Regions from separate parts of the Janthinobacterium sp. NKUCC08_JDC genome, predicted to be linked through region 3. Evidence: predicted binding sites of a transcription regulator. Region 3 holds the regulator's gene; each other region holds the start of a gene.
The links. Region 3 encodes FNR, which switches genes on or off when oxygen is low (the NO sensors DNR and NnrR bind a similar motif). Its sites were predicted from a motif close to TTGATNNNNATCAA; they were not measured.

Region 1 (3,263 bases), on a different contig from region 3:
CACCTGCGCGCGCTTGGCGGCGATGTGCTGCGACAGGGCGGCCCAGTCCGTGTCGTCGCCGGCCAGGACGGGCAGCAGTTCGGCCAGGCGGAAGCCCAGGACCTGCGCCTGGCGTATCAGCTTCACTTGCGCCAGGTCTTGCTGCGTGTAGACGCGATAGACGCCCGAGCGGCGCACGTCCCCCAGCAAGCCCAGCGCTTCATAGTGGCGCAAGGCCTTGGGCGAGGTGCCCGCCAGGCGGGCGATTTCTCCGATGTACATGCTTGTCCTTGTCCTTTTATCGAGCTGCGGCGTACGCAGTGTAGCGCAGCTGGCTTGCCAGGCGCTAGCTTGCGCGCAGCCTCAGGAGGGCTTGCGCGGCGGGACTTTCTTCGCCGTACATTCGGCGCAGGTGCCGTACAGCGACAGCGCATGCTCATGCAGCACGAAGCCCCGTTCGGCGGCGATTTCGTTCTGGCGCAGCTCGATGCCTTCATCGACGAATTCATCGACCTTGCCGCAACCGGTGCAGACCAAGTGGTCGTGGTGCTGGCCTTCGTTCAGTTCGAAGACGGCGTGGCCCGATTCGAAGTGGCGGCGAAACAGGATGCCCGCTTCGGCAAACTGCATCAGCACGCGGTAGATGGTGGCCAGGCCCACGTCGATTTTTTCGGCCAGCAAGAGTTTGTAGACATCGTCCGCACTCAGGTGCTTGATCGTGCCTTCTTGAAACAGCTGCAGAATCCGCAAGCGGGGGATGGTCACTTTCAAGCCCGATTCACGCAGTTCCCTCAATATATCCATGTCTCCCATTCCTTTTTTGTAGTCGCCTAGCGAGGTCATTCATTATATCGCAAATGATAATCATTACTATTCTCATTTGTATCGTTTGAGCTGGAAATAGTATGCTGCGCGGGCAGGCGGCAATCCAGTGACATCGGCGCAAGTGGCGATTGCGTGGCGGGCAACTTGTGCGGGCAGTTATCATGAAGAATCGGAAAATACCCGTTGAACCGCTACACTGTGCACCAGGCAATAACAATGGAGCACGGCATGGACCGATTTGATGCGATGCGGATCTTTACGCGCATCGTCGAGTTACGCAGTTTCACGCAGGCGGCGCATGACCTCGGCTACCCGAAAGCGACGGTCACGCATGCGATCAAGCAGCTCGAAGCGCGGCTGCGCGTGCGCCTGCTGCAGCGAACCACGCGGCAAGTCATGCCCACGCCCGATGGCGAAGCGTATTACCAGCGCTGCGTGCGCCTGCTGGCGGACCTGGAAGAGACGGAATCCGTGTTCAGTTCGGCGGCGCAGCAGCCGGCCGGCAAGCTGCGCATCGATTTGCACGCAACCCTGGCCATGCATTTCGTCATGCCCGTGCTGGACCAGTTCTGCGCCCGCTATCCCTTGATCGAACTGGAAATCGGCATGGGCGACCGCCTCGTCGACCTGGTGCGCGAAGGCGTCGATTGCGTGCTGCGCGTGGGCGAACTGGGCGACTCGTCGATGGTGGCGCGCCGGGTGGCGCTGCTCGAACAAATGACATGCGCCAGTCCCGCCTACCTGGCCGCGCACGGCACGCCGGAAAATCTGGCGCAACTGGCGGGCCACCGCGCCGTCAATTTCTTTTCCGCCCAAACGGGCAAGGTCTGGCCCTTCGATTTCAAGGTGGATGGGCAGCGGCACAGCGTGGCCTTGCCGGGCACGGTGTCCGTCAACAATGCGGACGCGTATCACGCCTGCTGCCGCGCGGGCATGGGCTTGATCCAGGCGCCCCGCTATCACCTTGAGCAGGCGCTGGTGGCCGGCCAACTGGTGGAAGTGCTGCGGGACTTGCGTCCCGACCCGTTGCCCGTGTCCGTGCTGTATCCCCATCACCGGCAATTGTCGCCACGCGTGCGCGTGTTTGCCGACTGGGTCGCCAGCGTGTTTGCCGAGGCGAATTGACGCGCTGCGGCATTTTCTTGACCTGGGTAAAGGAAAAAATCCCTCTAGTGATGCCATCTAGCACTATTTGATGTGGATCAAAGTTTTTGTTGCACTGCAATCTTAGACTTCGCAGCGTTACTTAACGACAAAAAGAGGGAACTAGAATGAAAAAGTCCGCAACTGCAGCAGCAATCGTCCTGGCCGCCATCGGCGCATTCGCCAGCAACGCAATGGCACAGGAAGGCCCATGGCTGGTCCGTGCCCGCGCCGTGCACCTCGACCCGGCCGATAAATCTGCTCCTGTTGGTGGCGTCGGCGCATCCGACCGTTTGACGGTCAGCAGCAAGACGATTCCTGAAATCGATATTTCGTACTTCTTCACCCCGAATATCGCTGCCGAGCTGATCCTGACTTACCCGCAAAAGCATGACGTCAAGCTCGATGGCAACAATATCGGTACCTTCAAGCATTTGCCGCCGACCCTGTCGCTGCAATACCACTTCATGCCTGAAAAACAGTTCAGCCCTTACGTGGGTGCCGGCATCAACTACACGAATATCTCCGACGTGAAATTGCTGAACGGCGCCGGCCGCCTGGAGCACGACAGCTGGGGCTACTCGCTGCAAGCCGGTGTCGACTACAAACTGGATAAAAACTGGTCCCTGAACTTCGACATCAAGAAAGTGCAGATCCGCAGCGACGTCTTCATCGGTGGCGCCAAGGCCAGCGAAGTCAAGGTCGATCCTCTCCTGATCGGTGTCGGTGTCGGCTACCGCTTCTAAGCAGTGACCGGCTGCGCCCATGCGGCGCGGACAATAAAAAAGACGGCCAGGTGTGAACCTGGCCGTCTTTTTGCATGGCATGTGCCGCTTTATTTTTTCAGCGTTTTTTCCAGCGCCAGCTGGTAGTCCGTTTTTTCGTAGCCGGCCAAATACTTGTTCGTTGCGTCGAGGAAGGCGCGCGAGCGGTAGGCCGCTTCCAGGTCCTTGACCCATGGCTTGGCCTTGTCGGCCGTGCGGATGGCAACCAGGTTGATGTAGCTGTCCGAGATCTTTTCCACGGCGAGGGCCGACGTCAGCTTCATGCCGGCGGCCAGGGCGAAGTTACCGTTGACGAAAGCGTAGTCGGCGTCCGCCAGCGAGCGTGGCAGCTGCGCCGCTTCCAGCGGCACCAGTTTCAGCTTCTTCGGATTTTCCAGCACGTCGCGTTCGGACGCGCGCAGCGGGTCGACGTTCGGTTTGAGCTTGATCCAGCCCATCTTGGCCAGCATCACCAGCGCGCGCGCCTGGTTGGTCGGGTCGTTCGGCATGGTGATGGTGGCGCCGTTCTTCACGTCGGCCAGCGTTTTCTGC
Region 2 (3,263 bases), on a different contig from region 3:
TCTGCGTGGCGACGGCAGCGCCGCCAGCGTCAATTTCCGCCGCCTGTGGTTCAGCAATGGCCTCAATTGCTTCGGCGCCCAGATTACCTCGCTGGCCCTGCCCCTGTGCGCGGTGCTCTTGCTGCATGCGACGCCGGAACAGATGGGCGTGCTGGTTGCGCTGCAGGCGCTGCCGTTCGCCCTGTTCGGCTTGCCCGTCGGCGTGCTGCTGGACCGGCGCAGCAAGCACCCGATCATGCTGTTCAGCGAAAGCATGTCGGGCCTGGCCCTGGCCAGCGTCGCCGTGGCTTACTGGTGCGGCGTGCTGTCGATGCCATGGTTATATATAGTGGGCTTCATCATCGGCACGGGCTTCGTCGTCGGTGGCGGAGCCGAACAGGTGTTTCTGACTTTCCTCGTGGGCCGCGATGGCTTGATCGATGCGCAGTCGAAATTTGCCGCCACCGAATCGGCTTCGCGCCTGATCGGTCCCGGCCTGGCCGGCGTGCTGGTGCAAGTGCTGTCGGCGCCAGTCGCCATCCTGTGCACGGCCTGCGGCTATCTGGTTTCCGTTTTCAATCTGCGCGCCATGAGCGTGCGCGATCCGCGTCCCGCACCGTCCGACAAGCACGCCTTGCGCGACATCGCCGACGGCTTGCTGTTCGTCTGGAGCGAACCGCTGCTGCGCGCGCTGGCCTGGGGCGCCGGCATCTGGCACTTCCTGTTTTACGCCAGCATGGCCTTGACGGTGCTGTTTGCCACGCGCGACCTGGGCATGAGCCCTGGCGTGCTGGGCATGACGCAGATGCTCGGCGGCGCCGGCGTCCTGCTCAGCGCCTTCATCGTCAAGCCATTGACGCAGCGCTATGGCGCCGGCCGCACCATCCTGATCGGCCTGGCATCGACCTCGCTCTGTTTTGCCCTGACGCCCACGATACCCGCCGCGCTGTTCGGCAGCGCGGCGGCCAGCGCCGTGGCGTATGCCATCTTGATGTTCTTTTTCGATTGCGGCGTGATGCTGTTCTTTATTCCCTACCTGGGCTTGCGCCAGAAAGTCACACCCGACCCCATGCTGGGCCGCATGACGTCGACCATGCGCTTCCTGACGGTGGCGACGGCGCCGCTGGGTGCGCTGGCCGCCGGCTGGATAGCGGAACATTTTGGCGTGCGCAATGGCCTGGCCTGCATCGCGGCCGGCAGCATCGTGTTGACGGTGGCCATGGTGTGGGGCACGCCGCTGCGTAGCGTGCGCACCTGAAGTGGTGAACGGGAATACACTGGCAAAAGATTGCCTTGGCGACACTATTCACGCCAAAGCCCGTGAGGTTTGATTTACATCAAGGTTTTAATTGATGTAAATCCATAAGCTGTCTTACATCACTTGAGGAGCACGCTATGTTTAACACCATCTTATTTCCCACCGACGGCTCGCCGCTGTCCGACAAAGCCGCCGAGACCGCCCTCGCCTTCGCCCAACTGAACAAGGCCAAGCTGGTCGCCATCAGCGTGGTGCAACCATTCCCGTTCTCGCCGATGGCGGACGGCGGCATCGTGCTCGACGCCAGCCTGTATGAACAGCAGATGCAGGAAGCGTCGCAACGCGCCATCGACAAGATCGGCGCAGCGGCAGGCGCCGCCGGCGTGCCTTTCGAAGGCGTGGTGGCCGTGTCGCCGAGCCCGCACGATGAAATCGTCAACGCGGCGCAAACCTACCATTGCGACATCATCCTGATGGCTTCGCACGGCCGCAAGGGTTTGAACAAGCTGTTCGTGGGCAGCGAAACGCAAAAAGTGCTGGCCCACACCCACCTGCCAGTGATGGTCTTGCGCTAAGCTACACCACGAACTGCCCGGCGACGCTTTCCCTAGCGCGCCGGCGCCTGCTTCGGCAACAACACCCACACGGCGCCGCTCTGCTTCATGCGGCCCGCATTCTCGGCCGCTTCCGCGCCAAAGCCAAAGAAATAATCGACACGGATCGGCCCGCGAATGGCGCCGCCCGTATCCTGCGCCATCACCAGCCGCTGCATGGGAATCTCGCTATTGGCTTGCGTGGTGGACAGGAACACGGGTGCGCCCAGCGGCAAAAAGCGCGAATCAATGGCCACCGAACGCTGCGGCGTCAGCGGCACGCCCAGCGCGCCCTTCGGCCCCACTTTCGGGTCGAGCAAGCGCTCTTCCTTGAAGAAGACATAGCTGGGATTGGCGTTGAACAATTCATCCTTGCGCGTGGGATGGCCGGCGATCCACGCCTTGATGCCCTGCGCGGAGGCCTGGCTCAAGGTCAGCTCGCCCTTGTCGACCAGGTAGCGGCCGATCGATTTATACGGATGGCCATTCTGGTCCGCGTACGCCACGCGCACGGTTTCCTGCGTATCGGTCAGCTGCACGCGGCCGGAGCCCTGCACCTGCAGGAAGAAGGCCTCGACTTCATCATCCACCCACAGCAATTCCTTGCCCGTGACGGACGTGGCGCGCTCGATGTCGGCGCGGGTCGCATACGGTATCACTTTCTTGCCGACCAGCTTGCCCCGCAAGCGCATGTTCTTCAATTCCGGATACACGCCGGACAAATCCACCGAGACGAGGTCGTCGGGCACCTTGTACAGCGGTGTCTGGTATGGGCCGCCCCGCTTGCGCGCCCCGTGCAGCAGCGGCTCGTAGTAGCCGGTCACCAAGCCGGTACTGGCGCCATCGGCGGTGATGACTTGATTCGGCACAAAGAACGTCTCGAAGAACAGGCGGATGGCCTTGTCGCTGTCGGCATTCACCTGGCGCGCGATGGTGCACGATTCCTTCCAGTCCGGACGTTTCACAAGCACGCCGCACGACGCCATGAAGGCGGGCCAGGCGGCGCGCATGTCGTCGCGGGCCCAGCCAGGCAAGGCGGAAAATTTGGCGGGCACGAAGGTGGGTGCCGCCACATCCGCGGCGTCCTTGGCGTCGGCCGGCTTGGCCGGAACCGGCCTGACGACGGTCGGCGCGATGGGCGGCGCCTTGCCGCTGGCAGCGGGCGGCGCGGGCGGCGTGGTACAGGCGGACAACGCAAGCGCGACGGCGCCGATTGAAACGGGTAGACTACCGCGTGTCAACAGACGGCGGGTAAATACTAAGCTGCGGGTAAATAACATAGGGGTGCGTATGTGGATCTTGATGATAGAGGCGCTGGTGGCGTTCTTCTTGCTGGCATTTATAGTCTGGTGGACCATGTATTCGGGTAAAAAACCCGCACCGCCGGCGCGCAAGCAACTCAGCGAAGAACAGGACAGCACTGAAAAACTGAA
Region 3 (3,263 bases):
CATGCTGCCTTCGCCATCTTCCTTCAGCAGCTGGGTGGTCGTCAGGTTGGCGCTCGGCTGGCGCGGCTGCAGCAAGCGGCTGGTATCGGGATGCAGCACGTAGCGCGGCACGGCGCCGCGCGTGAGGATGAAGTAATAGCCGCTCTTGCCGATCTTTTCCGAGCGCAGGCGTCCCAGCAGGTTGTCCTTGTACAGGCGCAGCACGCCGATCACCACGCCGGCCACCTGGCCATCGGCGGCCAGCACGGGCGCGACCATCTGCACGATGGGCATGCCGCTCGACTTGCCGAGCATCGGCTCGGTGATCATGGGCTGGCGCGTGCGCAGCACGGTCTGGAAATACTCGCGCTCGGCAACGTTGATGCCCGTGCGCCCCGCCACTTCCGGCATGTCGGCCACGACGGCGCCCTGCGCATTAAGCACCAGCACGTCGTCGAACAGCACCAGCATCGAGCGGCGCGAATAGTATTCGCGCAATTGGGCCGGCTGGGCCATCAATTCCGGCGGCTGCTGCCTGGCCGTCAGGGTGACGATCTGCAGCAGCATGCCCAGCTTGTCGTCGAGCTCGGCAGCGGTGCGGCTGATCAGGGATGACTGCTGGCTCAGCAGTACTCGGGTGAAGTCGTCGCGCATGTGCTGCACCTGTATCATGGTGACCAGCGCGATCATGGCGATCGAGGTCAGACTGGTGGCCAGCGCGACTTTTGCTTTGATGCCGAGAGGCTTCATGATTTCCTTTTCAGTACCGGGCGGCACAGGCGGCAGATAATGCTGTTAGGAATTTTCCTATCAATACATCAAGTTGGCAAGCGGCGCCGCGCAAATGGCCCTCCCCGCATGGGCTTTTGACGATGTTGCCATATAATTAAAGTCGGAACGTCGTTTATTCGCCGAAATTGCGGTGAAATTGGCACACGGCAACCCTGTATGCAGTAAACTTGTTGTTGCATTTTCTAAAAGGTACCGACATGACTGAAGCGCTCCTCACTCCAACCTTGCCCACAGTGACCGTGGAAGCGTTGCGTGCGCGATGCTCGACCTGCAGCATGCATCAATTGTGCCTGCCGATGGGCCTCGATATGGGCGACATGGACAGGCTGGACCAGATCATCGGCCGCCGCCGCAAGATCGTGCGCGGCGCCTCGCTGTTCCGCATCGGCGACTCGTTCCAGAACCTGTACGCGATCCGGCTGGGGCACTTCAAGACGTACCAGATCAATCCGGGCGGCGAGGAGCAGGTGACGGGTTTCCAGATGGCCGGCGAACTGCTGGGCATGGACGCCATCAGCGCCGACCGCCACCACTGTAATGCGGTGGCGCTGGAAGACAGCGAAGTGTGTGAAATCCCGTTTTCCAGCCTGGAACAATTGCTGGGCAATATGCCGACCCTGCTGCGGCATTTCCACCGCATGATGAGCCAGGAAATCACGCGCGAGCAAAGCGTGATGCTGTTGCTGGGCAATATGCAGGCGACGCAGCGTTTTGCCGCCTTCATCGTCAACCTGGCGTCGCGCTATGAGGCGCGCGGCTATTCGAGCAGCAAATTCCAGCTGCGCATGTCGCGCGAGGAAATCGGCAACTACCTGGGCCTGACCATCGAGAGCGTCAGCCGCCTGCTGTCCAAATTCAAGAAGGAAGGCTGGCTGCGCGTGTCGAACCGCGAGATCGAGATCCTGCAACCAGCCAAGCTGAAAGCCATTACGGCAGGCACGGACGTCTGCAAGTAAGGCTTATAACTCTTCGTCCGCATGCAGCGCGATGCTGCGCTGCACGGGCCAGGTCCAGATGCCGGACAGGCGCCACTCGCGCTTGTCGTTTTCCACCAGCACCTGCCAGCGGCTGCGCTCGAGCATCGGCAGCGCGACCGAGAAATTGCCGGCCGCATCGGGCTGCACCAGCAGCTTGATATCTTTTTCCGGCAGGGTCGCATGCGCCAGGTGCAGCTGCAGCGGTCCCTGGTAGGCCTTGCCGAAGCTGTGCACGGAACCGCTCAGGCGCGCTTGCGCCACGTCGTACGCCAGGCTCGTCTCCATCGCCAGGTCGCTGGCGATCGTGTCGCGCTTCAAATCCTGGTTGATCGCCTTGCCCTGCTTGTAATAATCGCCCACCACCAGCGCGTCGGGCTGCGTAAACGCGATATAGCCCATGAAGCTGCCGACGACCACGGACAGGCCGGGGCCGATCATCAGCAGCCATGGCCAGCGATGCTTGTACCACGGTGCAACGGGAGGCTGCAGTTTCAGACTGTCGGACATGGTATTTCTCCTGTGTAAACGGCCAGCCCCCATGCGGGGACCGGCCTTCCTGCATTAACGCGGCACGATGAAGACCGCGCTTTCACGCACATGCAGCGACGGGTTGTCCAGCGATTGCAATTCGATCGCAATCTTGTTCGACCCCTTCTCGCCCACGCCGTGCGGCACGCGCAGGCGGATCGGCCAGCCCAGCGTTTCCGTCGGCTGCAAGGTCACTTCTTCGCGCGTCAGCAAGGTCAGGCCCGGCAAGCCGGAAGCGCTGATCTTGAAATGCTGGCTTTGCTCGGACGTGTTCATGATCTGCAGGCGGTAGACGTTTTCGATCATGCCGTCTTCCACTTCGCGTCCCATCGAACCGCGGTCGCGGATCACGTCCATTTTCAGGGGCGTGCGCAGGGCCAGCGAGGTACATACGGCGATGATGATCAGGGCCAGGATGGAAGTGTAGATCAAGACGCGGGGGCGCATGGCGCGCTGGCGTATCTGCTTCGAATTGAAGTTGTTTTCCATCGCATGGTCGGTGCTGTAGCGTATCAGGCCACGCGGCCGCTCGACCTTGTCCATCACGCTGTTGCAGGCATCGACGCAGGCGGCGCAGCCGATGCATTCATACTGCAGGCCGTTGCGGATATCGATGCCGGTCGGACACACCTGCACGCACAGGGTGCAGTCGATGCAATCGCCCAGCTTGTCGTTGTTGCCGGCCTTCTTGCTCATGGCGCCGCGTGGTTCGCCGCGCTTGGCATCGTAGGTAATGATCAGGGTGTCCTGGTCGAACATGGCGCTCTGGAAGCGCGCATAGGGACACATGTATTTGCACACCTGCTCGCGCAGCCAGCCCGCGTTGCCGTAGGTTGCCAGGCTGTAGAACAAGACCCAGAACCATTCCCAGGGACCGAAATTCAGGGTGGTCACCTCGCGCGCCAGTTCCTTGATCGGCGTGAAGTAGCCGACAAAGGTAAAGCCCGTCCACAGGGCGATGGCGCCCCACACCAGGTGCTTGGCCGT

Region 1: a site for FNR is predicted at 1,997-2,010, ahead of KO538_RS01525 (OmpW family protein). Genes of this name have one in related genera too.
Region 2: a site for FNR is predicted at 1,307-1,320, ahead of KO538_RS23235 (universal stress protein). Genes of this name have one in related genera too.

Annotation. Positions count from the first base shown of each region.
Region 1 is NZ_JAHKQW010000001.1:328,171-331,433, reverse strand. It holds gene KO538_RS01540 (MerR family transcriptional regulator) at 1-261, opposite strand, end outside; gene fur (ferric iron uptake transcriptional regulator) at 343-783, opposite strand; gene KO538_RS01530 (LysR family transcriptional regulator) at 1,033-1,929, shown strand; gene KO538_RS01525 (OmpW family protein) at 2,076-2,693, shown strand; gene KO538_RS01520 (MetQ/NlpA family ABC transporter substrate-binding protein) at 2,783-3,263, opposite strand, start outside.
Region 2 is NZ_JAHKQW010000012.1:185,171-188,433, reverse strand. It holds gene KO538_RS23240 (MFS transporter) at 1-1,237, shown strand, start outside; gene KO538_RS23235 (universal stress protein) at 1,375-1,812, shown strand; gene KO538_RS23230 (murein transglycosylase A) at 1,845-3,023, opposite strand; gene KO538_RS29510 (hypothetical protein) at 3,133-3,263, shown strand, end outside.
Region 3 is NZ_JAHKQW010000004.1:378,392-381,654, forward strand. It holds gene KO538_RS14050 (response regulator) at 1-729, opposite strand, end outside; gene fnr (fumarate/nitrate reduction transcriptional regulator Fnr) at 969-1,727, shown strand; gene KO538_RS14060 (FixH family protein) at 1,731-2,255, opposite strand; gene ccoG (cytochrome c oxidase accessory protein CcoG) at 2,310-3,263, opposite strand, start outside.